DNA from 3 places in the Paramixta manurensis genome. Region 2 is predicted to be linked to each of the others. Evidence: predicted binding sites of a transcription regulator. Region 2 holds the regulator's gene; each other region holds the start of a gene.

Region 1 (10,354 bases), 1.5 Mb from region 2:
GCGATGTTGCGCTTTGGCAACCGAAGTAGTCAAAGGATCCGCCCTTTCGTCACCGAAAGGGCGATAGAGGTTATAACCGGAAAGGATCGGCATCGCGCCAGGCAGGGAAGGCTTCGCGATAGTCCCGTAGCGCTTCCAGCGAGAGGTCGGCATCCAGTTGTGCCGGTTGATGCGGCGCGGCGCTCGCCAAAATATCCCCCTTTGGCCCGATGATCACACTGTCACCGCTGTACTGATGCTGATTATCATCGCTACCGACGCGGTTACAGCCCGCGACATAGGCCTGATTTTCAATCGCCCGCGCAACCAATAGAGACTGCCAGTGCAAGGCGCGCGGCGCGGGCCAGTTTGCCACATATAACGCGAGGTCGTAATCGTTCTGATTGCGGGAAAATACCGGGAAACGTAAGTCATAGCAGACTTGTGGCAAAATACGCCAACCGCGCCACTCCACGATCTCACGCCGCTCGCCCGCCTGATAATAGTGATGTTCATCCGCCATCCGAAACAGGTGGCGTTTATCGTAAAAATGCAGCGTACCGTTCGGTTCAACCAGCAAAAAACGATTTACAGCGCCCTTGTTGGTTTTAATCGCCGCACTACCGCCAACCAGCGCATTGCAGGATTGCGCCTGCTCGCTTAGCCATTCGACCACGCGCGCCTGCGGCAACGAGTTTTCCGCCGCCTGCATGGCAAAACCGGTTGTGAACATCTCTGGCAGAATAATCATATCGCGCTGGCGGATGTGCTGGAGTAGGCGACCAAAGTGCGCCAGATTCGCTTCACCGTCCATCCAGACTAACGGCTGTTGCAACACGCTCAGTTTTAAAGTTGACATAACCGCTCCGCAGCCGCATCCAGCGTGGCTTCTTGTTTGGCAAAACAGAGTCGCACCAGTTTGTGCGGGAAAGGGGCGGCACAAAATACCGACAGTGGGATAGCCGCCACGCCGACCTCGGTCGTGAGCCATTGGCAAAAACTCACATCATCCAGATCGGAAATGGCGCTGTAATCCACTAATAAGAAATAAGTGCCCTCGCACGGTAGCACTTCAAAACGGCTGCTCGCTAACGCCTGAACAAACCGATCGCGACGCGCGCGATAAAAGTCAGGAAGCTGGCGATAATGTTCCGGCGCTGCACGTAACATATCTGCCAGCGCCAGTTGCGCCGGGGTATTCACTGAAAAGGTGAGGTATTGGTGCACCTTACGGACTTCCGCACTTAACGCGGGCGGGGCAACGCAATAACCCACTTTCCAGCCGGTCATATGGAAGGTTTTACCAAAAGATGACACCGCAATTGCGCGCGCGCGTAGCCCGGAATGCGCTAATACGCTGGCATGGCCCTGCGGATCGAAACAGATATGCTCATAGACTTCGTCGCTTAATACATAGATCTCATGCGGCGCGATAGCCTGCCATAACGCGGCAAAGTCGTCCGGCTGCCAGACGGTCGCTGAAGGGTTATGCGGCGTATTCAGGATCACCAGACGAGTACGCGGCGAAAGTTGTTCGCTAAAAGCATGCCAATCGACGCGGAAAGCGGGCGGTTGCAAGGCAAGGCGCTTTAATACCCCGCCGGCGAGCGTGACGGCAGGGGCATAGCTGTCATAGCTGGGATCAAAACAGATCACCTCGTCGCCTGGCCGCACCAGCGCGGTAATCGCCGCGTACAGCGCTTCAGTGGCGCCAGCGGTCACCGTCACTTCGCTCTCCGCATCCGGGCGATAACCATACAGTTCAGCGGTTTTATCAGCAATGGCGGTACGTAGTGCGGGAACGCCGGTCATTGGCGCGTATTGATTGGCACCCTGGCTGACATGCCAGGCCAGACGTTGCTGTAAGTAGTCCGGACCATCGAAATCAGGAAAACCCTGCGACAAGTTAATCGCCTGGTGTTGCGCAGCCAGCGCACTCATGCGGGTAAAGATGGTGGTGCCAAGAGTCGGGAGTTTACTCTCGGGAATCAACGGGTAATGACTCATAACTGACTGACCTTAGTCGTTGACGGGGATGCGGTAAAACGTTAAGGCCTCACTATAACATGCGCATGGCAATTGGCAATCAAGACGCTTAGACGGCTAAAAAAGGGAAATGAGGCGGTTTTTCATAAATCTGGTTGGTTTAAACCAGAAAACCAACGGCGTTTCTCTTTCCTGAAGGGAGGGCGAGTTAAGGCCCGTCAGCGGGCCTTAACTATTTACGTTTTATGCGGCTTCATTACTGCGGCTAACCGCCGGTAACTTTACTGGCTGCGTCGCGAGCGCATCCGCCTCGAACTCATCCACGTTAATTGAACGCAGACGGCTTGCCTCGGCGCGGGTTAGCGTTTCTGCCTCTTCGGCGTTGATCCATCCTTCCTGTAGGCCGCGTTGTGCTAACTCATCCAGTCGGGTAAACGACAGATGTTTTTTCAACTGCTTACACAGGCGATCGTGAATCACTTCTGCCGCCATCACATCGTGCAGCGCCGCTTCCAACTGACCCACCGGGTTATGTTCGCTTGGCGTCAGATATTGACCACGTCCCAAACGAGTACGGGTCGCGGAGGGCAGCTGGAGGATTTTCGCTAACTGATGATCCAAACCATCGGATGGCGCACGGCAGTGACGACCGGTTGGGAAAATCACCACCCGCAACAGACCCGCCACCAGACGCTGAGGGAAGTTACGCAACAGGTCATCCATAGCGACTTCCGCCTGATTAAGCGCATCCTGCACGCCCCAGTGTAATAACGGCAGGTCGGCCTCATTACGTCCTTCATCTTCATAACGTTTTAGTGCGGCGGAGGCCAGATACAGTTGACTCAGAATATCCCCCAAACGGGCGGAAATACGCTCACGGCGTTTCAAACTCCCGCCCAATACCGACATTGAAACATCAGACAATAACGCAAGGTTAGCGCTAATCCGATTCAGATGTTGATAGTAACGGCGTGTCGCATCACGAGTGGGCGAACGGCTGGTGCGTCCCGCTGTCAGGCCAAGCCACAGGCTACGCATTTTATTGCTGCCGACATGACCGATATGGCTGAACAGTGCTTTATCAAATGCCACCACATCATTGCTCTGTGCTGCCGCCATTTCCTGTAGCACATAAGGATGGCAACGAATGGCACCCTGGCCGAAGATGATCATGCTACGGGTCAGAATATTGGCGCCCTCAACGGTAATCGCGATCGGCGCGCCTTGGTAGGCACGGGCAAGGAAGTTATTATTACCGAGCATAATTCCTTTCCCGCCGGCAATATCCATCGCGTCGATAATGGCGCGCTGCCCACGATGGGTACAATGATATTTCACGATAGCGGACAGCACCGCCGGTTTTTCACCTTGCATAATGCCGTAGGTAATTAAGGTTGCCGCCGCATCCATCACATAGGCGTTACCGGCAATACGTGCCAGCGGCTCTTCAATCCCTTCCATTTTACCGATCGGTAATTTGAATTGGCGGCGAATATGGGCGTAAGCGCCAATTGCCAGCGCCAGGCTTTTCAGGCTACCGGTAGAGTTAGACGGTAGGGTAATTCCGCGTCCAACCGATAAACATTCCACCAGCATACGCCAGCCCTGGCCGGCCATTTTCGGGCCACCAATGATGTAATCAATCGGAACAAAAATATCTTTCCCACGGGTGGGGCCATTTTGGAACGGGACGTTCAACGGAAAATGGCGTTTACCAATCTCTACGCCCGGCGTTTGGGTAGGGATTAACGCACAGGTAATGCCTAACTCTTCCGTCTCACCTAATAGATGTTCCGGATCGGAGAGTTTAAACGCCAGCCCGAGCACAGTCGCGATCGGTGCCAGCGTAATGTAGCGTTTGTTCCAGGTTAGACGCATGCCCAGCACCTGCTGGCCTTGCCAGGCACCCATACATACCACACCGGTATCGGGGATAGCGCCAGCATCGGAACCCGCTTCCGGGCTGGTTAAGGCGAAACAAGGAATTTCCTGCCCACGCGCCAGCCGCGGCAGATAATGATCTTTCTGCTCATCGGTGCCGTAATGTTGTAATAACTCACCGGGGCCGAGTGAGTTCGGTACGCCAACGGTAATCGCCAAAATACCGGATACCCCGGCCAGTTTCTGCAATACGCGCGACTGCGCGTAGGCTGAAAATTCCAGCCCGCCATACTCTTTCTTAATGATCATGGCGAAGAAGCGGTGCTGTTTTAAATATGCCCACAGTTCCGGCGGCAGATCGGCCATTTCATGGGTGATCTGAAAATCATTTGCCATGCGGCACGCTTCTTCTACCGGACCTTCCAGAAAGGCTTGCTCCTCTTCTGTCAGTCGCGGCTGCGGATAGTGATGTAACTTTTCCCAATCCGGCGTACCGCGAAACAGATCGCCTTCCCACCAAGTGGTACCTGCCTCGATCGCTTCTTTTTCGGTACGCGACATCGGCGGCATCACCTTTTGAAAGGTACGCAGCATCGGTTTAGAGAACAGCGCGCGGCGCAACGGCAGCAGGTTAAACGGCGCCAGGATGATCGCCAACGGTACCAGCAGCCACGGGGTCCAAAGGTGTAACATTGCCATCGCCGCCGTCCATACCAGCACCAGCAGACTGCTAAGCAGTAGCGAAACGCGGTGATAGAAGAGTGCGCCGATCAGCACAATCGTCGCGACAATACTGAGAACCATCATAATGAACCGCTCCGTAAGTAGTAAGAGGTCTGACCTGTTTGAGTCTCCTTACAGGTTTAGAGCAGATAAGGTTTGTTAGCAATGTGTTTACATAATAATTACAACCTGGCTCACACTCCGTTGGCATCAAAAGTCAAAGCAGCTATCGACCTGCTGCGGCGCTTCCCGCCTTATAGGCATTCCGGTAAACTGGATTGCGACTCTTACTCATCCAAAGGACGCCTTTATGTACCAGGATATTATTCGTTCCGAACTCAACGAAGCAGCGGATACGCTCAATAAATTTCTCAGCGATGAAGCGAATATTCACGCCATTCAACGTGCCGCGGTGATGCTGGCCGACGCGTTTAAAGCGGGAGGAAAAGTATTGTCATGCGGCAATGGCGGTTCGCATTGCGATGCGATGCACTTTGCCGAGGAGTTGACGGGCCGCTATCGTGAGAACCGTCCTGGTTATCCGGCGATTGCGATTTCGGATGTTAGCCATCTCTCCTGTGTCAGTAATGATTTTGGTTATGAGTATGTTTTCTCGCGTTATATTGAGGCGGTAGGCCGGGCGGGCGACGTGCTGTTAGGGATTTCGACCTCCGGCAATTCCGCTAACATTATTAAAGCCATTGAGGCCGCACGCGCGCAGGGGATGAAAGTGATAACCCTAACCGGTAAAGACGGCGGGAAAATGGCCGGAACGGCGGATATTGAAATTCGTGTCCCACATTTTGGTTATGCCGATCGTACCCAGGAGATTCATATTAAAGTGATTCATATCCTGATGCTGTTGATTGAAAAAGAGATGGTGAAATAAGGGAAACGGCGCGAGGTCGTTTCCGGTTGTCGGGGCGGGGTTTCCCGCCCGCTGAATATCTTCACAGAGGCGTCACTATGTGCGAACTGCTCGGGATGAGCGCGAACGTCCCAACAGACATCTGTTTTAGTTTTACCGGGCTGATACAGCGCGGCGGCGGCACCGGGCCGCATAAAGATGGTTGGGGAATTACGTTTTACGAGGGCAAAGGCTGTCGCACATTTAAAGATCCGCAACCGAGCTTTAACTCGCCAATTGCGCGGCTGGTTCAGGAGTATCCGATCAAGTCCCATTCGGTGGTGGCGCATATCCGCCAGGCGAACCGCGGGAAAGTGTCGCTGGAAAATACGCATCCGTTCACGCGCGAACTGTGGGGCCGTAACTGGACCTATGCCCATAACGGGCAGTTGAAAGGGTATCGTCAACTGGAGACCGGGCATTTTCGACCGGTAGGCGAAACCGATAGTGAAAAAGCCTTTTGTTGGCTGCTGTATAACTTGTCGCAGCGGTATCCGCGCACGCCGACTAATTTCCCGGCGATGTTTCGCTACGTCGCAGAGTTGGCGACGGAGTTAAGAACCAAAGGGGTCTTCAACATGCTGCTGTCGGATGGACGCTATCTGATGGCATTTTGCTCCACCAATCTGTTTTGGATAACGCGCCGCGCGCCATTTGGCAAGGCGACCTTACTTGATAGAGATGTGGAGATTGATTTTCAGAAGCAGACCACGCCTAACGACGTGGTCACAGTGATTGCCACTCAGCCGCTGACCGGCAATGAAACCTGGCACAAAATTGAGCCAGGCGAGTGGGCGTTATTCTGCCTTGGTGAGCGCGAGGAATGAGTTAGACGTGTTGGTCGCGGGGCTCATCGCCGGGCTACTGTTCAACACATATTTTCCAGAGTTAACCGAAACCGTCGGCGGCTGATGGTGCGCGGCGAACCAAGCGTAGCCGGGCTGTAACTGTTTCCAGAAACTGGCGTAATAAGAGTTACGGTGGCGTTGCATGTTACTCTCGGTCATACGGAACGGATAAATACTGACTTCCACTTCCGACTGGCCGTTGCGTAGCGCGGCATTTACATAGGTGAAGATCTCATCCATGTAGGCATTGGTCATGGCGTAGCAGCCAATCGAAACGCAGTTGCCGTGAATCATCAAATATTTCCCGTCATACCCTTGCTGACGATCATATTGGTTGGGAAAACCAATATTGATGGCGCGATAGAAGCGGCTGTCCGGCTTGAGCTGATTCAGCTTCACGCTATAAAACCCTTCCGGGCTTTTAAAATCACCCTGACGGCGTTTTGGCCCCAAACCGCCAGAGAAATTACAGATGCGATAGCTATCCAGCAGGCGGTATTCGTTACCGATTTTGCCGTATAACTCCAGCGTACGTTCTTCTTTGAAGATCTGAAGATAGACCGGGGTGCCTAATAATTGTTTCTTTAACTCTTTGCTGACCGGCGCCAGTGGTTGAACTGGTTCAGGCGTGCTTGCCATGCTGAGGGCTGGCAAAAGAATCATCGCAAAAAACAGTGCGATTTTGCCCATTCTGTTTCCCTTGATAAAGAGGGGTTGACCTGCAACGCCGAGTGGCGTCTGTAACATGCATTATCGGAAAAATCCGCTATCGCTGCGCCACATTAACATTGTCTATTTTTTTATCAAGATCCAAAGCGGTAATTTAGGCGTATTCGTTAATGAAAAGCCGGGAACCGGCCTAACGTCGCGTTTTGCGCGCGCGGGATCGATTGAACTCTCCGGTTGGTGCTGTATACTTATACAGTTATTGTGGAGGGGATATGCGCAAAATCATTCATGTTGATATGGACTGCTTTTTCGCCGCGGTTGAAATGCGGGATGATCCCAGCTTGTGCGCTATTCCGATGGCGATCGGCGGCAGCCGCACGCAGCGTGGCGTGATCAGTACCGCCAATTATCCGGCGCGCAAATATGGCGTTCATAGCGCCATGTCAACCGCCATGGCGCTAAAACTGTGCCCGCATTTGAAACTGTTGCCAGGGCGTTTTGACGCTTATAAAGAAGCCTCGGTCCAAATTCGTGAAATTTTTTCCCGCTATACCTCCTTGATTGAGCCTCTTTCGCTGGATGAAGCGTATCTTGATGTCAGTGAAAGCCCGCACTGTTATGGGTCAGCTACATTAATTGCGCGCGAGATTCGGGAAACCATTGCGCGTGAATTAAATTTGACCGCTTCGGCCGGGGTGGCGCCGGTGAAGTTTTTAGCGAAAATCGCGTCGGACCTGAATAAACCCAACGGCCAATTTGTCATTACGCCGCAGGAGATGCCGCAGTTTTTGCTTACCTTGCCGCTGGCAAAAATCCCCGGCGTTGGAAAGGTAACCGCAAAGAAGTTGGAAGAACTGGGTCTCATAACCTGTGGCGATGTACAAAAAGCCGATCTTGCCGCCTTGTTAAAGCGCTTTGGTAAATTTGGTCGGGTGCTGTGGGAGCGTTGTAACGGGATTGATGAGCGCGAAGTCATTACTGAGCGGCAGCGCAAGTCGTTGGGCGTCGAGCGTACTCTGTCGGAAGACATTCACAGTTGGCAACAGTGCCTGGAAATTATTGATGTGCTGTACGATGAACTGGAGCGGCGGCTAACCAAAATTAAGCCGGATCGGCATATTGCGCGGCAGGGCGTGAAGTTGAAATTTAATGATTTCCAGCTTACGACCCAAGAGCATGTCTGGCCGATGTTAAATAAGGCGGATCTGGTGGCGGTGGCGCAGAAAACCTGGGATCAACGGCGAGGCGGCCGTGGCGTGCGGCTGGTCGGGTTGCATGTCACGTTGTTGAACCCACAGCTTGAGCGGCAGTTGCTGCTGGGGTTGTGAGAAGCGGCCAGACATGCCCGGCCGCCACGGATTGAGACTTTATTTAACCGGAATCACCTTCAGCAACTCGGTCAACAGCGTCCAATATAATCCCACGCTTTCTATATGTACCTGCTCATCCGGCGAGTGCGGGCCGGTAATGGTTGGGCCGATAGAAACCATATCCATCTCCGGGTACGGTTTTTTAAACAGGCCGCACTCTAGCCCGGCGTGGATCACCTGAATGTTCGGCGTCTTACCAAACAGGGTCAGATAGGTCTCACGCACCAGCGCCATAACCGGTGAGTTGGCATCGGGCTGCCAGCCAGGATAGCCACCTTTTGGCGCGGTTTTAGCGCCAGCCAGTTGGCCCAGCGAGGTCAGCATCTCAACTACATAATCTTTACCGCTATCAATCAACGAACGGATCAGGCAGATGATCTCCGCCTGATTATCGCTAATCGATACCACGCCAACGTTTAATGAGGTTTCAACCACGCCGGCCATCACGTCGGAGTTACGGATAACGCCGTTAGGCGTGCTATTGAGTAGCGCGGCGAAACGGTCACGGCTATCGGCGGTGAGCGCCTGTGCGCTGTGGGTAACCGGCTCAGTCAGGACGGTAATATTTTTTTCTTTCGCCCCTAACTCATTTTGCAAGATCGCCAGGTAACCCGTCGCTGCCGCTTTTAAGGCATCGATTTTATCGCCAGCCACCGCGATAGTGGCGAAAGCTTCGCGCGGAATGGCGTTACGTAGCGTGCCGCCGGTGAAATCAATCAAACGCAAATCTAATGCGTGGCCGTGCGCGGCAAGGAAGCGCGCCAGCAACTTGTTGGCATTCCCGAGGCCGAGATGAATATCCGCGCCGGAGTGGCCGCCTTTCAAACCTTTAATCGTCAGTTTCAGCGTTTCAAACCCCGCCGGTACCGCTTCACGCGTAAGTGGCAGGGTAGTGATGAAATCAATACCGCCGGCGCAACCCATGTAGATTTCGCCTTCTTCTTCAGAATCGGTATTAATCAGGATTTCTGCCTGTAGCCAGTTTGGCTGCAAACCAAACGCGCCATCCATACCGGCTTCTTCCGTCATGGTCAGCAATACTTCTAACGGGCCATGTTCAACCTTGTCATCGGCCAGTACCGCTAAGGCCGAAGCCATGCCGATACCGTTATCCGCACCCAGCGTTGTGCCGCGTGCTTTGACCCACTCGCCATCAACCCAAGGTTGAATAGGATCGGTAGTGAAATCATGAACCGTGTCATTATTTTTCTGCGGCACCATATCAAGGTGCGCTTGCAGCGCGACCGGCTGACGATTTTCAAAACCCGGCGTCGCCGGTTTGCGGATCAGAATGTTGCCGACCTGATCGCGTTCGCACCAGAAGCCTTTTTCCTTCGCCCAGGACAGGATATGTTCAGCCAGCGCTTCTTCGTGATAAGAAGGGTGCGGAATAGAGCAGATTTTGGCAAAAATATCCCACAGCGGCTGTGGCGATAATTGAGACAATTCAGACACGACAAGTCTCCTGTGTCAGCGAAACGGGGTTAGCGCTTCGTCGCAAAATGTTAAGTAAAGATCGCCGTCAGTAACTCTGACGTGATTGCCTGAGAATATCACTCTTTCTGGCCTGGTGCGTCATCGACTGCGCTAAAATCCTGCAACCAAACGCGCCGATGCTGGTTTTTAACGCGCCATATCCTTATAATCTCGCGCAACCTTTTTCCCATTGCACATTTTTAAGCCACGTTTGCTGGCCGGGATTCTTTTTATGAGCGAAAAATACGTCGTCACTTGGGACATGTTGCAGATCCATGCCCGTAAACTGGCTCAACGCCTGCTCCCTGTTGAACAGTGGAAAGGCATTATCGCGGTGAGCCGCGGCGGGTTGGTTCCTGCCTCGTTACTGGCGCGTGAATTGGGGCTGCGTCATGTCGATACCGTGTGTATCTCCAGCTACGACCACGATCATCAGCGCGAAATGAAAGTGCTGAAGCGTGCGGAAGGTGATGGCGAAGGGTTTATCGTAATTGATGATTTAGTGGATACGGGCG
Region 2 (10,354 bases):
GATGAATGAAGCTGAACGTTTAGGTTCAACCTCGGCTCGCGCGACATTTATCAGTAGTGTGAAAGGCAAGGGATGATTTCATCCCCATATTGCTGATCTTGCTGGATGATTGGTGCGTCATTTGACGCACCCTTTTTACTTTCGCCGATGCGGATTTTCCGCCGCACTGCGTGTTCTGTGCGATGCACTGCGCTACACTATGGCTCCTGATTTTCTATCGGAGATGCCGTATGCCGAATAACGCGCTTAGCCTGCTACGAGCAATTGAATGGCTGCCTACTTCATCCCCCTCTTTATCGCCAGCGTTGCTGGGTTGGTTAATGGAGGAGGATTCGATGACCAGGCGATTTGAGCGCCACTGCGGGAAAGTGACCGTTGAGCCCATTCGGGAAGGCTTTATTTCTGCTGAAGAAGTGGGTGATGACCTTCAATTTCTGCCAACTGAAACGCGTTACTGGTTGCGTGAAGTCATCTTGTTTGGCGATGGCGTGCCTTGGCTGGCGGGTAGAACTCTGGTGCCGGAATCGACGCTGAACGGGCCGGAAACCATGCTGCGTGAGCTAGGTACGCGTCCGCTCGGGCGTTATCTGTTTTCAACCTCCACACTGACACGGGATTTTATCGAGCCCGGCACGGTGTCATCACTCTGGGCGCGGCGTTCGCGTTTGCGTCTGTCGGGCAAGCCATTGCTGTTGACCGAACTTTTTTTGCCTGCGGCGCCGTTATACCTTAGCCATTCGCCAGAAGGGATGGATTGACGTGGAAACAAGTTTGCAAGTGAGTAAATTTCAGGCGTATAGCCGCCTGATGCGCATTGATAAGCCGATTGGTTCGTTGTTATTGCTGTGGCCTACGCTGTGGTCGCTATGGCTTTCCGGGATGGCGGTGCCGCCGCTGGGCGTGCTATTAGTCTTCGTACTTGGCGTGTTCTTTATGCGCGCGGCGGGCTGCGTAGTGAATGATTTTGCTGACCGTAAGATCGACGGGCACGTAAAACGTACGCGTGGGCGTCCGTTACCTAGCGGAATGGTGAGCGAGAAAGAAGCGAAAGGGTTGTTCGTTATCCTGGTTCTGATCTCATTTGCGCTGGTGTTAACCATGAATGCGATGACCATTTGGCTCTCGTTTGCCGGGCTGGCCTTGGCGTTTATCTATCCCTTTATGAAACGTTATACCAACCTGCCGCAGGTGGTATTAGGCGCGGCGTTTGGCTGGTCGATCCCGATGGCCTGGGCGGCGGTAAGTGAAGCGTTACCGCTAACCTGTTGGTTAGTATTTGCCGCCTACATGTGTTGGACAGTGGCCTACGATACCGAATATGCGATGGTTGACCGTGATGATGATTTAAGGATTGGCGTCAAATCGACGGCCATTCTGTTTGGTCGTTTTGATAAGCTGATTATCGGCCTATTGCAAATGGCTGCGCTGGCGATGTTGACCATCGTCGGTATTTTGATGCATCTGAATGGCGCATTTTATTGGGCGTTATTGTTGGCGGCGACGCTGTTTTTTCACCAGCAGAAGCTGATTGCCAGGCGGGATCGGGCACGCTGTTTCCAGGCGTTTTTGAATAATAATTACGTCGGTTTAGTGATTTTTATCGGCGTATTGTTAAACACCTCACCGTTTACCCGCCTGGTTTGATGCGAGGGCGCGGGAAGTAAAAATCCGCCTTCATAGAAGGCGGCTTTGTTTTTCGCCCCATAGGGGCGTACTAAGTTCGGACTCTTAGAGCCCTCTCTTCACACCTCATGAAGCGACAGTTGTTTATCTTCAACTTCATGCTTCTCTTGATATTTTACATATTTACGGATCATTTCAGCATTCACGCCCACTGTATCCACGCAGTATCCTTTGGCCCAAAAGTGATTGCCCCATAACTTGTGCTTGCGCAGGTAGGGGAACTTGTTGAACAACCTGATTGCTGTTCTGCCTTTCAGATGGCCCATTACTTCTGATACTGATAACTTCGGTGGAATATTTACCAGCAGATGCACATGATCTAACTGCACATTTAACTCAACTATCTGGATTTTAAGCTGTTCGCTTAAAATCCAGATTTGCCGATAAACCTCTTTACCAACATTTCCTTTTAATATCCTGAAGCGACACTTTGGCGTCCAGACTATATGGTATTGACAATGCCACAGCACGTGGGAAGCTTTTTGAAACCTGCTCATGTTGAATTTCCTTATCAGTTGTGGGGACAACAGATGAGGAGTTTGACATGGGCCGGTTTTTACAGGCAGAGCCAGAACCGAGGCGATAACCACGTCCATAGGACGTGGTTTTAAGTTGGAAATAAAAAAGGGCGAATGTTCATCATTCGCCCTTTTTATCACCATTATCAACGACGGCGGCTATTCGTGCGCCGCAGCGCTCTCAATGGTCAACCGCACATCATGGGTAATCAAATCGGCCAGCAGATGATACACGCGTAATGTCTCGTCTAACTGCGCGTCGCCGGTATCACTGATATAGCCTTCATCGCGTAATGTTAGAACCAGCGATGCGAATACCGCCTTATCGAAAAACTCCGGCGCATTAATACCGTGCAACACCGACAGGCGTTGTGCCATGGTTCGGCTCTCTTTCTCCAGCGAACCGCGGTTAATGGTTGGATTCGCGCTCAAAATGGAGAAGGTAATGGTGTAGCGCTGTAATGTTTCACGCACGCCAGCCGCCAACAGTTGCAAGGAGCGTAGGCGTGGCGGATTAATACGCAGCGAGTTTTCATCGCTGACTACCAGCCCCTGGCGTGCTAGTTCGGCGGTGAGATCGCTCAGCACTTGCGCTAACTCCTCTTTGCGCCAGCGGAGGAACAACTCGCTTTTCAACATTGGGTAAAGCGTGGTGACCTGATGCAGCAATTCGGCATGTGAAATTTCCCGATGTTGTTGCACGATGGCGGCAATAAGCGACGGGATCACCAACATATGATGCACATTGTTACGGTAATACGTCATCAGCACCGCTTGCTCACGCGGCAGTACAATAATTTCACCGATACTGTCCTGCTCGGTTTCGAACTTATTCATTCCCAACGCGTGGTTTAACAGGGCTTCCGGCGTAACATCCGGTACGGTGGATTCCGGCGAGTAGGGGACATTACGCAGTAATTGCAGGTAGCAATCCAACTGTTCAATTAACTGCTCGCGCGTGAGCGAACGCTGGCGCGAAGCTAATAACGCGGTCACGCACAGGTTCATGGCATTCGCGGCACCGGCATTATTGATCCGTACCATCACCTTTTGGGCAATATCATTGACCGCCGGGGTTAACCAGTTCGGGCGTTGTGCCTCAATCGGATCGATAGCCTCGCGCCACTCCGGCACCCGTTGGTTCAGATAATTGATCAGCGGTAACGGTTCGCCAAAGTTAACGTAGCCCTGCCCGAGGTTGCGTAGTTTACGCAGGCCGCGCACCATTTGCAGGAACCCTTCTTTCTCCTTCGCCGCGCCGCGCAACTCTTTCGCGTAGGTGCCAACCTCAATTACATGCTCGTAACCAATATAAATCGGCACTAATGTGATGGGGCGATTACCGCCGCGCAGCATCGCCTGGATAGTCATCGAAAGCGTGCCGGTCTTCGGATCAAGCAAGCGACCGGTACGTGAACGACCGCCTTCAACGAAATATTCCACCGAGTAGCCGCGGGTAAACAGTTCGCCGAGATACTCACGAAACACGGTCGAGTAGAGTTTATTCCCTTTGAAGGTTCGGCGGATAAAGAAGGCGCCCAGACGGCGGAAAATCGGCCCGGCAGGCCAGAAGTTCAGGTTAATTCCTGCGGCAATATGCGGTGGGACCAGCCCTTGATGATAAAGCACGTAGGAGAGCAGTAAGTAATCCATATGGCTGCGATGGCAGGGAACATAGACAATTTCGTGCCCGTCCTGCGCGAGTTGACGAACGCGCTCACCGCCGCTGACATTAATCCCCTGATAGAGCTTGCTCCATGTCCAACCCATCACGCGATCGGTCAGACGAATGGCCTCGTAGGAGAAATCAGCGGCAATCTCTTCCATGAGTTCAATGGCGTTTTGTTGTGCTTTCTCGTGCGAGATTTTTTTGCTACGCGCTTCGTCTTCTACCGCTTTCGCGATAGCTTTGGACTGCAACAGGCGGTTAAACAAATCCTGACGCGCCGGTAAGCTTGGACCAACTGCCGCCAGGCGTTGGCGGGCAAAATGCATCCGCGCCACGCGCGCCAGTTTTTGCGCAATGGTTTTATCTGTGCCGTGCTCGGTCGCCATACGGCGTAGCGAAACCGTTGGCGAGAAGCGTACAAAGCTATCGCGCCCCAGCCACAGCACGGCGAAGAATTTCTGTACGCCATTCAAAACTCGCAAATGGGGTGCCGATTCGCCCTGGATTTCACGACCCGGCGCGCGACCGAACATCACCGAAACCGGCACCATCTGCACATCTAACTCAGCGTTACTGCGGTGCAGGTCCAGATAGTCGTGGAACAGTTTGACCGATTGCAAGTTAGGCACGAAATAGGGGAAAACACGCGGGCCGTCATGGATAAACACATGGCGCGGCAGCAGCGTCCCGTCAATCTCCAGCGGTTCCAGCGGATCGGGAAGATCATAACGGCGGCATTGCATGCGCAAAGCAAGGAGATCGGCCTTTGAATCATAAGGCAATACATACATAATAGGGCGCGACGTATCGAGCCCCAATTCGGCGATCGGGTGTGATGGGATCGCCTTGCTTTTCACCAGAAAAGTAAGTGGTAAATTCAACAACTTATAATAGATTTTACGCCAACCTGACATAGACAACATGAAGCCTCTTGTTAGCAAAGCGCCGCAAGCATACCAGAAAGCGCTTCGAATATCTGTTGTGTTGCACGGTGTGCGACACCTTCACATTGACGTTAAACATTCCAAAGGGTTCCCTGATTATGGCAAATAACGTAACCGGCATGACGCGAATCATAAAAGCGGCAGGTTATTCTTGGAAAGGATTACGAGCCGCGTGGCAAAATGAAGCGGCGTTTCGGCAGGAATCGATAGCGGCGCTGGTGGCGATCGTGGTGGCATGTTGGCTGGATGTTGATGCCATTACCCGCGTCTTGCTCATCGGGTCGGTATTTCTGGTGATTATTATTGAAGTATTGAACAGTGCAATTGAAGCGGTTGTAGACCGGATTGGCAGTGAAATTCACCCGCTGGCGGGGCGCGCGAAAGATATGGGGTCGGCGGCGGTCTTGCTGAGTATTCTGTTGGCGGTCTTCGTATGGGTGATGCTGCTGTGGCCGCATCATTTGGGATGAGGCTTCCAAAAATGCACAAACCGCTGTTTTTTACCCACGTTTAGGTTTTCAATCCGTAAATACCTGTATATACTCACAGCGACTGTATAAACAACCAGGGGGCGGGATGAAAGCGTTAACGGCAAGGCAGCAGCAGGTTTATGACCTGATTCGTGACCATATTAATCAAACCGGTATGCCACCGACGCGTGCTGAAATCGCCTCCCAACTGGGTTTTCGTTCCCCGAATGCGGCAGAAGAGCATCTGAAAGCGCTGGCGCGTAAGGGCGTGATTGAGATTGTTTCCGGCGCTTCGCGCGGTATTCGCTTAATGGCGGAAGAGGAAGAGGGGCTACCGCTGATTGGGCGCGTCGCCGCCGGTGAACCTCTGCTGGCGCAAGAGCATATTGAAAGCCGCTTTCAGGTTGATCCGTCGCTATTTAAACCCAATGCGGATTTTTTACTGCGCGTTAGCGGTATGTCAATGAAAGACATCGGTATTATTGACGGCGATTTGTTAGCGGTGCATAAAACGCAGGATGTGCGCAACGGCCAGGTGGTGGTGGCGCGTATCGATGATGAAGTTACCGTTAAACGCCTAAAAAAACAGGGTAACATTGTACAGTTGCTGCCGGAAAATAATGAGTTTGAGCCTATTGTGGTCGACTTGCGTCAACAGAACCTGACCATTGAAGGTTTGGCGGTGGGCGTGATCCGTAATAGCGACTGGCTGTAACCGCCATCTGATAACGCGTCGGTCTTTGCCGCCGACGCATTGATCCTCTCTCCTCGCCGGTTTCTGCCGCGGGAGCATTGCCTCTAAACGATAATGCAACTTTTTACCGCGACGGATAAACAGCTCTGGCGGCTGGCGCTGCCAATGATCCTTTCCAATGTCACCGTTCCGCTGCTGGGGTTGGTTGATACGGCGGTGATTGGTCATCTCGACAGCCCGGTTTATCTTGGCGGCGTCGCGGTTGGCACTACGACGACCAGTTTCCTGTTCATGTTGCTGTTGTTCTTACGCATGAGCACCACCGGTTTAACCGCCCAGGCGTTTGGCGCGGGCAACACAACCGCACTGGCGCGCGCCCTGATGCAACCTTTGCTGATTGCCGTGGTTGCCGGTCTTTTCTTCGTCTTATTACGCAATCCTCTCAGCCAGTTAGCGACCGGTATTGTTGGCGGTAGCCCTGCGGTACTGGAACAAGCACATTTATTCATCTCTATTCGTTGGTTAAGCGCACCGGCAACGCTGGCAAATCTGGTTATCCTCGGGTGGCTACTTGGCGTTCAGTACGCGCGTGCGCCAGTCATTCTGCTGATTGTCGGTAACCTGGTGAACATTTTGCTCGACTTGTGGTTTGTTATCGGGTTGAAGTGGGGCGTGCAGGGCGCGGCGGCGGCTACCGCGATTGCGGAATATGTCACACTGGCGGTTGGCGTGCTGATGGTGATTCATGTGTTACGCCTGCGTGGCGTGACGCTTAGGCAGTTAAGGCAAGGATGGAAAGGGGATTTTCGTCGGCTGCTGCGCCTCAACCGCGACATTATGCTGCGTTCACTATTACTACAACTTTGCTTCGCCTCGCTGACGGTGCTCGGCGCGCGTATTAGTAGTGATGTGGTGGCGATTAATGCGGTGTTGCTGATGTTTCTGACTTTTACCGCCTACGCATTGGATGGTTTTGCTTATGCAGTGGAGGCCTTTTCTGGTGAGGCATGGGGCGCTCGCAACGGTAAGCAATTAATCAATGTGTGGCGAGCTGCCTGCCGGCAAGCGGGCGTAGTCGCTTGCCTGTTCGCAGTGATATATGCCTGTTTTGGCAGTGCGATTGTCGCCTTACTCACCTCAATACCTGAATTACGGGTAATGGCGGACCGTTACCTAGTCTGGCAGGTGGTATTGCCGCTGGTTGGGGTCTGGTGTTACCTGTTGGATGGGATGTTTATTGGCGCTACGCGCGGGCGTGAAATGCGTAACAGCATGGCCCTGGCGGCGCTCGGGTATGGGCTATCATTATTGACGTTGCCGTGGCTGGGTAACCATGGTTTATGGCTCGCAGTAGCGGTGTTTCTTGCGCTACGAGGCCTGACCCTCGGCTGGGTGTTACGCCGCCACTGGCAGCACGGCACCTGGTTTAATGCCTGACATATTTTCTTACCGCCCTCACACTCTTCTCTTACCTACTGATATTTCTCTTATTTTATAATTTTATCTGCCGCTTTCTCTGCTTTTCTGGATGGAAAAACTGGATTTTAAGGCAGGGTTGGTAATTTGCACTATAGTTAAAGTTATCGTCAGCAAGAAAATAGCGTTTTATTTTGCAGCGAAGCGTTGCTGACAGGAACAAGCCAAAGCTGTTATCACCCAAAAGCTAAAGGAAACGATTATGAACAGAGATGAAGCCGGCGGTAACTGGAAACAGTTTAAAGGTAAAATGAAGGAAAAATGGGGCAAGTTGACCGATGATGACCTTACTGTGGTAGAAGGTAAACGCGATCAGCTCGTCGGTAAAATTCAGGAACGTTACGGATACGCGAAAGACCAGGCAGAAAAAGAAGTAAGCGATTGGGAAGCGAATAATCGCGATTATCGCTGGTAAAAAATTGGATTATCGCTCTTCAGGAAGAGGCAGGCTCCTACCCTGGCACATGGAACGTGCCGCCCATAACCCTGCTGCTTATCGCCCGCGCTTTTTGGTTGCCAGATTATGATCGTGCTGGCAATTCTCCGGATGTTGACAGGCTTCGACATCGGAGCAGGAAACACACAGCCCGTGAGCTTCAATAACGCTATGGCGTAACGCGAAGCCAGATTGTCCCGCCAGACTTTGCAATATCTTCTCAACCCCTTCTGCATGACGCTCATCAACTGACCCACAACGATCGCAAATCAACATGGCTGAAGTATGTTGCGGCTCGTCGAAATGGAGGCACATCACATAGCTGTTGTTTGACTCCACGCGATGTATAAACCCTTGTTCCAACAAAAAATCCAGCGCGCGATAGACGGTTGGCGGTTTGGCCTGCGGCTCAGAAACGCGTAACAGATCGAGCAAATCATAGGCGCTAATCGCCCCGTTCTGCTCGGACATCAAACGTAGCACTTCCAGCCGTTGCGGCGTTAGACGCACATTACGTTGCTGGCACAGCTTTTCGGCCTGCAGCAGGATCTGTTCGGGTTGGCTGGTGCTCATGATAACTCTCCGGACGCTGATGAAATGTTATGTTATCACAGATCGGGCAAAACACTGCACTTGAGGGCAAGGTCTGAAACCAAATTCTACGTCAGCCAGGACAGGCGGAAACCACGCATAAATTTTTTTTATTGAATCTCTCCCGCTTTGCCGTGGGCAAAAATCGTACAATTCCTAATCTTTCCGGTTTGCAGCGCTAAAAATAACCGTCTAAGGTTTGTCTTAGGCTTAGCGAGTCAATTTTTTTCAACGCCAATACAATCGCATCTCTCATCATTAGTAACCAATAACAGATTATAAAAACGCCAATCTATAGATAAGCCACATGATATTGAGTGAATTCACAGCAAAGAAAGTTCTGTTGTGCAGGCATGATTCAGACAGTGGTTTTTAACCTGTTTTCTTTTAACCTCGATTATTGGGATGGCGTCAGGCAAATGGCAAAATACATTTATCGCTTTCACAGGCTCACTGGGCCTGCATTCTGTTCCGCGCTGGTGCTAACCTCATTCAGTTCTGTTGCTGCCGGTAATTACTTTGATGCGCGTAATGACGCTATGGGCGGCACCGGGGTGGCTTCTTCCACTTACGGTACTGCGGCGCTGGCTAACCCGGCGTTGTTGACCAAAGCACAGCCGGATGATGATGTCAGCGTTGTGTTGCCGTCGGTTGGCGTGCAACTTACTGATAAAGATAAAATGGTGGATAAGATCGATGATATTAGTGACACCGTGGATGATTATCGACGAGCGATTAATAACGTCGATCTGACCAATCTGTCACCGGGCGATTTCCAACAGTTACGCTCGGCCTCGGGCGACTTGGCGCACCGGCTACGCGAACTACGTGGCGCGAAGGCCAACGGTACCGCCGGGGCGGCAATTACGGTCACTATCCCCAATCAAACGCTACCCTTTGCGTTTGTCGCCAAAGCCTATGGCACCGCACATTTGCGAACCAATGTGGCGCAAAGCGACATCGATTATCTGCAAGGCGTCGCCGATGGGACGGTTATCCCATTACCCGGCGACCAAAACCGTCTGCGCTCTACCGCAACCGGCGTAGCCGCGCTGGTTTCCGATTATGGTATCGCGGTTGCACACCAATTCAGCGTTGGCGGGCATCCGGTCTCGCTGGGTGTTACACCAAAATTGCAGCAAACTTATCTGTATAACTATCGCGCTGCCGTCTATAACTTCGATAAAAATTCGGTAACCGATAGCCAGTTCAGGAACAGTAAGACCGGTTTCAACATTGATGCCGGTCTGTCGACCGATGTGGGAGAAAACTGGACGTTTGGTTTGAGCGGGCAAAACTTGATTTCACGCGATTTGGATACCAAAACGGTCAATGGTTTTCACGATACCTACCAAATTCGACCATTGGTCACGGCGGGCGCATCCTGGCATACCGAACGTTTAACCACCAGTCTGGATGTTGATGCGACACAAACCAAGCGGTTTAAATCACAAGATGATAGCCAATATGCGGGCGTTGGCGTGGAGTATCGTGTGCTTGACTGGTTGCAACTGCGCGGCGGTTATCGCGCCGACATGAAGTCAAACGATGCCAATGTGGTAACTGCGGGTTTAGGTTTTTCACCGTTTAGTAATCGCGTACACCTCGATCTCGGTGGCTCGGTGGGGAATGACAAAACCTGGGGCGCAATGGCGCAGCTTGGTTTTAACTTTTAATCAAGGTGGCGCGGCGCGGCAGGCCCGCGTCGTCTCATCCTGAAATCCAGTGCTGTCTCTGCGTTCTGGATGGTCGCGGGCCTGCGCCACTCTGTGTTATCATCGCTCACAATATCGTCATTTGCTTATCGTACAGAGTTACTTTTTCCATGACCCAACACTTCTCCGCGCAGCGTTTTTCGGTGGCGCCGATGCTC
Region 3 (10,354 bases), 1.5 Mb from region 2:
CCTCATGGTGGCGGAATCCCTGCTAAAAGCACTGAGCAATCACTGTATTCTTGTCGATAATGAGGGCTTACTGGCTCACGCTACCGCTGATCTTCCGCATGGATTAGGAATTGACCAGGCCACAGGATATGGTGATTATTATTTTCTTAAGGCGTTGACGGAACTGCAAACTATTCGCTAATCGATTGATCCCCAAAAGCCTGCATATGCAGGCTTTTTTGTTGCCATTGTCTCATTGCATCACGGGAGGGCCTGACTCTCTCACATTACCCGTGTGATGAACCTTTATGGATTTACCAAGCAGCGAACATCCCAGTAAACATGCAGCCATCAGAACGTAGGATGAGGTCGTCGATGCCGTCATAGCGTTCAGGAAACCCACCAGATAGGCCCCCAAAAAAGCGCCCAGAGACCCACAGCAATTGATCATCCCGGTAGCCCCTCCAACCATTGAGCCTGGCAGAACATCGGCAATCGAAGCAAAAAACGAACCAAACGGTACGTACATGCCGATACCTGCTAGCGTCAACAAGGTATAAGAAAACCAAAAATGCTCGGTTCCGGCTACCGATAACAGCATAAAGCACAGAGCGGCAAGTGCGATTGGCCAAACAATAAAGAGGGTTCGGTTCTGCAACTTATCGCTAAGCCAACCGGCTATCAGCATAAAAATAACCGCCAGACCATACGGCAACGAAGCAAGCCACCCCGTATGAGACATTGAACTGGAAGAGGCACGGATAATAGAGGGTAACCACATCAAAAAGCCGTAGTAGCCAATACTCTGCAAAAACAGCCAACCCGACAGTTTTAGTACATTGGATGAACGGAAAACCATGCCATAACCGGCCATCTCCGGCTTATCCTCCTGTTCGCGCTGCAGCGTGCTGGCAATGGCTGCCTTTTCGTCCTCACTCAGCCAACTGACCTCTGATGGATGGTCGCGAATAAGTAAGTACCAGGCAATTGCCCACGCAATGGCCGGAACCCCCTGAACAATAAACATATGGCGCCATCCCCAATTATCGATCAGATAACCGGATAAAATTGACATCCACAAAATAGTGATAGGGTTTCCAAGCAGGAAAATAGTATTTGCTTTAGAACGCTCTTTTTTACTGAACCAGCGTGCCGTCAAAATCAGCAGCGAAGGCATAACTACTGCTTCAACTACACCTAATATAAAACGTAGAGCGATCAGAATAGGAACACTGTGTACTAAACCGGTGGCAGTGGCACAAAGCCCCCAGATAATCAGACTTATCGCCAGTAATTTTCTTACGCTGGTGCGCTCTGCCAAAATACCTCCGGGTATTTGAAATGCAAAATACCCCATAAAGAAAAGCGCACCAATCAGGGAGGAAAGCCCTTTTGTTATACCTAAATCATCGTTAATTCCTCCCGCAGCGGCAAAACTGTAATTCGCTTTATCAAGAAATGCCAGGCTGTAAGTAATAAACACAACGGGCATTATATAAAACCAACGACGTGGCGAGAGCGCAACTCTGTCCATATCATTACCTCACAGGATATAAATGTAGGATAGCGGTAAAAACCTTCATCTATAACTTCAACGAAGGTAGATTTTATTTTTCAGGTTTTATTAAAAAAGGCGTACTGAGCTTCTTTTTGCGCGGCAGCGCCCCATAATCGGCTCACACTACTGGCTTCCAACTGCTGACCACGTTCCATATCCGTATGGTTTGCCGCCTCAGTCACTGCCTTTAGCGTTCGGAGCGCTGGCGTATAATGCTGGCAAATAGCCTCCGCAAAGCGGCAAACCCCCGCATCCAGCGTTTCCGGCACGAACAGTTGGTTAACCAGCCCCATTTGTAATGCCCGCTCTGCGGAGACCGGCAAACCGCTGAACATAATTTCGCGAGCAAACGACTGCCCGATTAAACGTGGTAAACGTTGAGTGCCGCCCCAGCCGGGATGATTGCCAAGAGTAATTTCAGGATTACCGAAGCTGGACCGTGTGGTAGCAAAACGCATATCACATGCCAGTGCCAACTCCAGACCGCCGCCCAGCGCAAATCCATCGATTACTGCCAGCGTCGGTAACGGGAAATGTTCGATTTCATCAAAAATCGCTTGCCCCCAACGCATATGGTCATACGCCTGTTGCGGTGTGAACATCGTCTGCTCCTTAATATCCGCGCCTGCGCTGAACGCTTTATCACCGGCGCTACGGATAATCAGAAGTTTGAGATGGCGCTCATGGCGTAAAGTATTTAACGCATCCCGGATGGCCTGTAACAATGCTTTATTAAGTGCGTTACGTTTCTCCGGGCGATTCAGACGTAACGTAACGCACGCACCCGCTGATGTTATCTGTAATACATTCATGAGCACGCTCCCACTGTGGATTGCGCTATGACTGGCGAGCCAAATAACGCCGGGTCCATCATCTTCAGTGTCGACGCAATGCCTGGCCTGAAGTCCATCTGAGCAAGAATATCCTTTTCAAGATCGACACCCGGCGCAATTTCGGTCAAAACCAGCCCCTCAGGACCAAGCTCAAATACGCAACGCTCTGTAATATAGATGACTGGCTGATTACGTTTGCTCGCGTAAAATGCACTAAAAGAGATTTGTTCAAGTTTGTTAACAAACTTTCGCGCATGCCCTTCTGCTTCAATCTTGATGCCATCAGAACTGAAGTGTTGCCTCTGTTTGCCCGCTTTGAAGGTTCCGACAAATACCACGCGATGCGCGCCCTGCGAAATATTGACGAAACCACCGATACCGGCAACGCGTCCGCCAAACTTGCTGACGTTCACGTTACCTTGCTGGTCCACTTCAGCGAATGAAAGAATGGCAATATCCAGGCCGCCTCCGTCATACCAATCGAACTGATAACCAGCATCAAGCATTGCCTGTGGATTGCGCACCATGCCAAAATCTGAACCCGTGGCGGGTATTCCGCCGATATGCCCCTGCTCTAGCGTAAACGTCACCATGTCCCCCTGTCCTTGCTCAGCAAGAACAGATGCCACACCATCTGGCATACCGTACCCCAAGTTAACGATGTCTCCTTCTTGCAACGTCTTGGCTGCGCGTCGCGCAATCACTTTCCGCGCACTCATCGGCAGCAAGGGAAATTGCCCGCCAGGAATGCGTAACGTACCGGTTAGGCTGGGGTCACATTCCGTGGCAAAAGAGAGCCGCTGCTCTTGGCAGACAACCACAGCATCTACCAGTACCCCCGGCACTTTCACTCGCCGTGGGTCAAGACTTCCGCGCGCAGCCAGATGCTTAACTTGGGCAATCACCATACCGCCGGAATTTTTTGCTGCCTGAGCTGCGGAAAGCGTTTCTGCGTTTAGACCTTCTTCATCCATTGTCATGTTGCCATCCTCATCTGCAACACTGCCGCGTATGATGGCAACATCAATGGGGAAGGCGCGGAAAAACAGAAACTCCTCTTCTTCAAGCGTCATCAATCGAACATGCTCACCCGTTGCTCGCTGGTTAATGCGTCCACCATCAATTCGCGGGTCAACAAAAGTGCCCAATCCTACGCGACTAATAAGCCCCGGCCCGTTACTCGCAATGACACGCAGAAGATGGGACATCACGCCTTGCGGAAGGCACCAGGCCTCAATTTGATCGGTTACCGCCAAATCCTGCATCTGCCGACACCAACTCCAGTGGCCGCCAATAACTTTTCTTACCAAGCGTGGATTGGCTAAATAATCGATTCCACCTCCCTGACCATCGCCCATTCCACTCGGATGAACCACCGTTAGTCCGCCCGGCGATCCATAGCGTTCAAAGCGTTTTTTCAGCGCGGCGAGTATATAACCCGGCTCATTCACTCCTCCTCCCGACCCATCCACTAATACAGTGGCACCCGGCGGGATTTTTGATACAGCCTCATCAACTGCGTATACCTTGGATTTAAACATAACCCCTCCTTCTATGTATCAATGTTATACATAGATAACATTATTACTTAAAGATATTGATCGCTAAGTAGTGATACATCTGTGAGAAGCTTCACAGTCCGCGCCGACCTCATACAAAACCAGTGCGAATTTCTTCCCTCTGTCGATGACTAACTAAATTCCCTCACTCTTCAACGCGTTCGGTTTAGCGCCTGATAATCCGCTTGATCGGCTCCCATAACTCATAATACTGTATATAAATACAGTCAAATAAATACAGCGATGGATGGTAACTATGGGTGCTTTCCCCTCACCGGCGCAGGATTATGTTGAACAGCGTATCGACCTGAATACGCTACTGGTTAAACATCCTAGCGCGACTTGGTTCGTACGTGCCTCCGGTCACGCAATGAGTGATGCCAATATTCATGATGGCGATCTCTTGGTGGTCGACAGCGCGCTCAGCGCCAGGGAAGGCAGCATTGTCATCGTCAGCGTTGATGGCGAATTCTCAGTGCGGAAACTCCAGCTTCACCCCACTTTACGGCTCTTGCCGATGAGCCCCAATCGGCCAGCGGTTGAGGTGAACGAGGAGGAGAATCTGGAGATTTTTGGCGTAGTCACGTGGATCATTTATGCGGCGGCCTGACGATGTATGCTTTAGTTGATGTCAATACCTTCTACGCCTCTTGCGAAACCGTCTTTCGTCCCGATCTGAAAGGCCGTCCGGTGGTGGTGTTATCGAACAATGACGGATGTGTCATTTCACTGAATCGCGAAGCGAAAGCGCTTGGCTTCCGGATGGCCAGCCCTTGGTTCAAAATCCGCCCCCAACTACAGCAGCATAATGTGGCGGTGTTCTCGTCCAACTATGCGCTGTATGCCGATCTGTCCCGGCGCGTGATGGAGACACTAGAAGAGATGGCGCCGCGGGTTGAAAATTATTCTATTGATGAGGCTTTTCTGGATCTTAGCGGTGTTGCGAACTGTATGCCGTTGAAGACTTTTGGTCATCAGGTACGTAATCGCCTGCAAAAAGAGGTTCACCTGAGCGTCGGCGTGGGGATTGCGCCAACCAAGACGCTGGCAAAACTGGCGAATTTGGCGGCGAAGCGCTGGCCGCAACAAACCGGCGGCGTGGTTGAGCTTACATCGCCGCGGCATCAGCGCCAGCTCTTACACTATCTGCCGGTAGAAGAGGTCTGGGGAGTGGGCGGGCGGCTGGCGAAAAAATTAAACCTTATGGGCATCACCAACGCGTTACAACTTGCCGAAGCGCCGACGGCGTTAATCCGCAAACATTTTAGTGTCGTGATGGAGCGCACCGCGCGCGAACTGCGTGGTGAGCCGTGCCTGGCTTTTGATGAGTTTCCCCCCACTAAACAACATATTCTCTGTTCCCGCTCCTTCAGTGAACGCGTTACCGACTATATGGCAATGCGCGAAGCGGTTTCTACCTATGCGGCGCGCGCGGCGGAAAAATTACGGCGGGAACACCAGTATTGCCGCGAAATTAACACCTTTATCCGTACCAGCCCCCACGATAGCCGCGGCGCGTGGTATTCGAATGGCGCCAGTTATACATTGCAGATCCCAACGCAGGATACGCGCGACATTACCGCTGCCGCCCTACGCTGCCTGGACGCTATTTGGCGCCCTGACCATCGTTATATGAAAGCTGGCGTGATCTTAGGCGACTTTTTTAGTCAGGGTGTGGCGCAACTTCATCTGTTTGATGCGTTCCAGCCACGACACAATAGCGAAAAGCTAATGAAAGTCTGTGATGACCTGAATAAAAAAGCGCGTAATACGCTGTGGTTTGCCGGTCAGGGTATTCAACAGGAGTGGGCGATGAAACGCGAGATGTTGTCGCCAGCCTGGACCACCCGTATCGCCGATCTGCCACGCGTGCGTATCTCTTAATCAAAGTGGCGCCTGTCAGCGTCTTCACGCCACACCGCTGCCCGCCGCCGGTCGCGTTCCGATGATTTTTGGCATCACTTCACGCATCGTATCAAGAAACTTGCGCAATCTGGCGGGATAGTAACTGGCATACGGATAAAGTAGATAGATGGGTAATGATGCGGCTTGCCACTCCGGTACCAAATGCCGTAACCGGCCGGCCGCCAGATCGTCCTCCACCACCCATGCCGACACCAGCGCCGCGCCCAATCCGGCTAGCGCCGCCCGGCGCGTGGCGTACAGACTGTCGGTACTTAAGCGTGGCGCAATCGGGAAGCGCCTGGCCTCGCCACACGCTTCGTGGGTCAGTGTGACCTCTTGTTGGTAAAAGGTGCTTAATGCCAGCCAAGGTAACTGCCGTAGCTCATCAACCTGTGTGACCGGCGGATGTTGCGCCAATAAGGCGGGCGCAGCCACCACAATCCGTGGCACCTCCGCCAGTAAAACCGCCACCAGCGACGGATCACTTACCGCCCCGACGTGGATCGCACAGTCGACACCATCGGAAATAAAATCGGGAGTGTGATCGTTTAACCTCCATTCAATGGTGGTTTGCGGGTATTGCTGCAGATATTCTGCCAGCGGCGCAATCAATTGTTCCTGCCCAAAGGCGTGAGGCGCACGGACCCGTAACACCCCTACCGGCTCATCTTCCACCCCGCGTAATTCATCCTCCAAAACCTGCCAATGTGTAAGCAACTGGCGGGCATGCTCATAACAACGCTCGCCATCATCGGTCAGTTTCATCGCATGCGTGGTGCGCTGAATGAGCTTCGCTCCCAGCAAATGTTCCAACGCCTGTAACCGTCGACTAATTGTCGGCTGGGTAGTCCCCATCTGCACCGCGGCGGCGGAAAGGCTCCCGCTCTCAACAATCCGCACAAAGGTATGCATTAGCGCTATGCGATCTATACCATTCATTAGGTTCTTTTTCATACGCATTGTGTATAACAGTTTTACCTCTCTGCCGTCTACCCGACGCCGGTAATACCGCCCACAATACAGAGACACTTTGATTCGGGCAGACTAATGAGCACCCATAAACCGTATATCCTAACCAGCCGCACCGTCTTTTTACTGGCGCTTGCCGCCGGTCTTTGCGTGGCGTCGATTTATTACAGCCAGCCGATGCTGGGGATTTTGAGCCAACAATTTCATGCTAGTGTGACCGATACCGGTCTGATTCCCACTCTAACGCAAACTGGCTACGCGTTAGGTATCCTGTTCCTTGCGCCGTTGGGAGATCGTTACGATCGGCGCGTCATTATTTTACTAAAAGGTCTATTGCTGGCCGCCACATTATTGGTGTGTAGCTTTATTAATACACTTCCCATGCTGTTAGTGATTAGTTTGGCGATTGGTCTGACCGCGACCGTCACCCAAGACATTATTCCCGCTTCGGCGGCGCTAGCTTCAGAAACACGCCGGGGCAGAACGGTAGGCACAGTTATGACCGGCTTGCTGGCGGGTATTTTACTTTCACGGGTAGTGAGCGGTTTCGTCGCCGAGTACTTAGGCTGGCGGACGGTTTATGCTGTGGCGGCAGCCGCTGTCTTGGTGATTACGTTGGTATTGTGGCGCATACTGCCGCGCTTTACGCCCGGCACCCGGCTGCGTTATCCGGCGCTACTCTTATCCTTAGGTCAACTATGGCTGACTTGGTCTGCCTTGCGCCGCGCCGCGCTGGCACAGGGTTTGCTCTCGGTGGCATTTAGCGCCTTTTGGTCAACGCTGGCAATGATGCTCAGCGAAACCTGGCATTTGGGCAGCGCGGTTGCCGGTTCTTTTGGCTTGGCGGGCGCGGCGGGCGCATTGGCCGCGCCGATTGCCGGTAGCTTATCCGATCGCCGCGGCCCTAACCACGTTACACGCGTCGGCTCTGCAATTGTGATGATCTCTTTTGCGCTGATGTTTTGCTTACCATTACTGTCGCCACACGGGCAACTGGCCGTTATTGTGATCAGCGCTGTCGGCTTTGATCTGGGGATTCAGGCGACATTAGTCGCCCATCAAACCATTATCTATAGTCTTAATCCTGATGCGCGTAGTCGGCTCAATGCCATCATGTTTACCGTGGTTTTTATTGGTATGTCGGTAGGCGCGGTTTTAGGCAGCAAAGCACTGGCCTTGGCCGGGTGGCCGGGGGTTGTTACGCTGGCGACACTGGCCGGAGCCGGTAGTTTACTGATTCGCCTATTCACCACCGATGATCGCAATCGGTTGGCGGAAGAGGCTTCATAGAGCGGCGTGAACTGGCGATAATACGACCACTTCGGGTGGTCGTTGAACAATGGTATATTGACTGGCGCGTTTTTTTTACTACCGTTATGCAATCTTTTACATAACGAGAATAACCTAATGAACGCTCTCCCCACCCGTTTTGCCCGACGCGCCGCCCTTTTCACCTTAACCAGCGCCTTACTGTTTAGCGCCGTCGTCCAGGCCGCCGACAATATCCGCGTAACGTATGCCGGTTCGATGGGGGTTGTCATGGATAAACACCTTGGCCCCACCTTCGCCCGCGAAAATAAAGTTAATTATCAGGGGCAAGGCCAGGGCGCTTACGGCATGGCGCATCTATTGGCATCGAAAAAAGTTGTGGCAGATGTGTTTATTTCCATTACGCCTGGCCCTATCGCCGTGTTACAGAAAGCCGGGCTGGTCGATCACGCGGTTCCGGTCGCCAGCACCAGTATGGTGATAGCCTGGAACCCGAAAGGAAAATACGCAGCCACATTTGACGCCATTCAGCAACAACATAAAGACGCCCAGCCATGGTGGCAGCTCTTGCAACAACCGGGATTACGCTTTGGTCGTACCGACCCGGCAACCGATCCACAAGGCCAAAACATTATCTTTACCCTGATGCTGGCTGAAAAATATTATCAACAGCCTGGGCTGGCAAAAAAAGTGTTAGGCGAGACGCAGAATCCACAGCAAGTCTTTGCTGAAGGCGGCCTGTTGACGCGTCTGGAAGCGGGCCAAGTGGATGCTGCTTCTGGTTATGAAAGCGCGACACGCTCGGCGGGCTTGCCTTACCTAAAATTGCCCGATGAGATCAACCTCAGCAATCCGCAAATGTCCAAAGCCTGGTATGACAAAGTCAGTTTTACCCTTACCGATGCGCATGGCAAAACCAGCGAACTCCACACTCAGCCATTGGTATTTTATGCGGCGGTGCTGAAGAATGCGCCACAACCGGCACTGGCGCAGAAGTTTGTTAGCTTCCTGCAAAGCGCCGAAGGCCAACACCTATTGCAACAAAATGGGTATGACCAGGCCAAAGGCGGAGACCTGTAATTGTTTGCCTTCCCACTGGGGCTGCCGGCGCTAGGGTTATTACTGGCGCCGTTTATTACGCTGGCATTGTTAACGCCCTGGGGGCATATTCACCTGGCCTATGGCGATAGCCAGGCGGTCGCGGTGTCGTTGGGGCTGGGTTTGGTTGCTTTGCCGCTGGTGATCCTCGCGGGGTTGCCATTGGCTTATTGGCTGGCCAGAACCTCCGCACGCTGGCGTGGCGTGGTGGAAGTGGCGGTATTGGTTCCGTTACTGACGCCCCCCTTAGCATTGGGGATTTTGCTGGTATCGGTCTATGGCCCCTATGGTACGCTGGGCGAACGGCTGGGCCATCTCGGTATCGTGCTCAATAACAACCCCGCCGCGTTCGTACTGGCGCAAATTTATGCCGCGCTGCCGTGGTTTATCCTCTCCGCCCGGGCAGCCTTTGAAACCGTCCCGCGCGATATTGAAGAAGCTGGCGAGACGCTCGGTGCCTCGCGTAAGCAAATTTTCCTGCGCTTAACTTTGCCGTTGGCGAGCCGGGGTTTAGCCACCGGCGTCGCCATGGCATGGGTACGTGCGATGGGAGAATTCGGTATCGTGATGGTCTTTTGCTACTTTCCGCAGGGCATGCCGGTAAAACTCTTCATTAACTTACAAAACGATGGCGTAGATGCGGTTTATTCGCTGTTGTGGCTGTTGCTGATTGTCACGCTACCGCTACCACTCTGGTGCCTGATGCGCCGCGTAAAAGGCGAACCTCCGCGCTAAGGGTCTACACTGAAGGGATCCTTCATTACCGAGAATGCGTATGGTCACTTTCAGCAAAAAAGAGTTTCCGGTGGAAAAGGTTCGCAAATATCTTGAGCCCGGCCCGATTGTGCTGCTCAGCTCTCGCTGGCAAGATCAAACCGATATTATGACCCTCGGCTGGCATAGCGTGCTGGAGTTTTCACCCTCGCTGGTCGGCTGCATGATTTCGGGCATCAATTATAGTCACACCCTGATCCGCGAGAGTGGCGAATGCGTAATTAATTTACCAACCGCCGAGCTGGTTGATCGCGTGGTAGCCATTGGCAATAGCCATGGGCCCGAAGTCGATAAGTTCGGCGCTAATCATCTCACGCCACAGCAAGCCGAGCGGGTGAACGCACCACTGATTGCCGAATGTTATGCCAGTTTTGAGTGCCAGCTGTATGACAATGCGCTGGTCGATAGCT

What was found. Region 2 encodes LexA, which represses DNA repair genes until DNA is damaged. Its sites were predicted from a motif close to TNCTGTATGTACATACAGNA; they were not measured.
Region 1: a site for LexA is predicted at 7,232-7,251, ahead of dinB (DNA polymerase IV). Genes of this name have one in related genera too.
Region 3: a site for LexA is predicted at 4,139-4,158, ahead of umuD (translesion error-prone DNA polymerase V autoproteolytic subunit). Genes of this name have one in related genera too.

What each region holds. Positions count from the first base shown of each region.
Region 1 covers NZ_CP054212.1:1,062,412-1,072,765, forward strand. The annotation lists gene PMPD1_RS05105 (aliphatic sulfonate ABC transporter substrate-binding protein) at 1-29, shown strand, start outside; gene PMPD1_RS05110 (amidohydrolase) at 71-838, opposite strand; gene PMPD1_RS05115 (pyridoxal phosphate-dependent aminotransferase) at 826-1,986, opposite strand; gene fadE (acyl-CoA dehydrogenase FadE) at 2,209-4,653, opposite strand; gene lpcA (D-sedoheptulose 7-phosphate isomerase) at 4,880-5,458, shown strand; gene PMPD1_RS05130 (class II glutamine amidotransferase) at 5,536-6,303, shown strand; gene dpaA (peptidoglycan meso-diaminopimelic acid protein amidase) at 6,274-7,014, opposite strand; gene dinB (DNA polymerase IV) at 7,266-8,321, shown strand; gene pepD (beta-Ala-His dipeptidase) at 8,361-9,818, opposite strand; gene gpt (xanthine phosphoribosyltransferase) at 10,072-10,354, shown strand, end outside.
Region 2 covers NZ_CP054212.1:4,219,516-4,229,869, reverse strand. The annotation lists gene malM (maltose operon protein MalM) at 1-76, shown strand, start outside; gene ubiC (chorismate lyase) at 231-758, shown strand; gene ubiA (4-hydroxybenzoate octaprenyltransferase) at 778-1,644, shown strand; gene tnpA (IS200/IS605 family transposase) at 1,743-2,180, opposite strand; gene plsB (glycerol-3-phosphate 1-O-acyltransferase PlsB) at 2,361-4,784, opposite strand; gene PMPD1_RS20350 (diacylglycerol kinase) at 4,913-5,284, shown strand; gene lexA (transcriptional repressor LexA) at 5,391-5,999, shown strand; gene dinF (MATE family efflux transporter DinF) at 6,093-7,415, shown strand; gene PMPD1_RS20335 (CsbD family protein) at 7,657-7,869, shown strand; gene zur (zinc uptake transcriptional repressor Zur) at 7,948-8,463, opposite strand; gene PMPD1_RS20325 (conjugal transfer protein TraF) at 8,901-10,157, shown strand; gene dusA (tRNA dihydrouridine(20/20a) synthase DusA) at 10,307-10,354, shown strand, end outside.
Region 3 covers NZ_CP054212.1:2,699,717-2,710,070, forward strand. The annotation lists gene PMPD1_RS13105 (glycoside hydrolase family 88 protein) at 1-181, shown strand, start outside; gene PMPD1_RS13110 (MFS transporter) at 233-1,513, opposite strand; gene PMPD1_RS13115 (enoyl-CoA hydratase/isomerase family protein) at 1,594-2,349, opposite strand; gene PMPD1_RS13120 (acyl CoA:acetate/3-ketoacid CoA transferase) at 2,346-3,911, opposite strand; gene umuD (translesion error-prone DNA polymerase V autoproteolytic subunit) at 4,186-4,539, shown strand; gene umuC (translesion error-prone DNA polymerase V subunit UmuC) at 4,542-5,813, shown strand; gene PMPD1_RS13135 (LysR family transcriptional regulator) at 5,838-6,788, opposite strand; gene PMPD1_RS13140 (MFS transporter) at 6,882-8,093, shown strand; gene PMPD1_RS13145 (extracellular solute-binding protein) at 8,211-9,152, shown strand; gene PMPD1_RS13150 (molybdate ABC transporter permease subunit) at 9,153-9,905, shown strand; gene PMPD1_RS13155 (flavin reductase family protein) at 9,946-10,354, shown strand, end outside.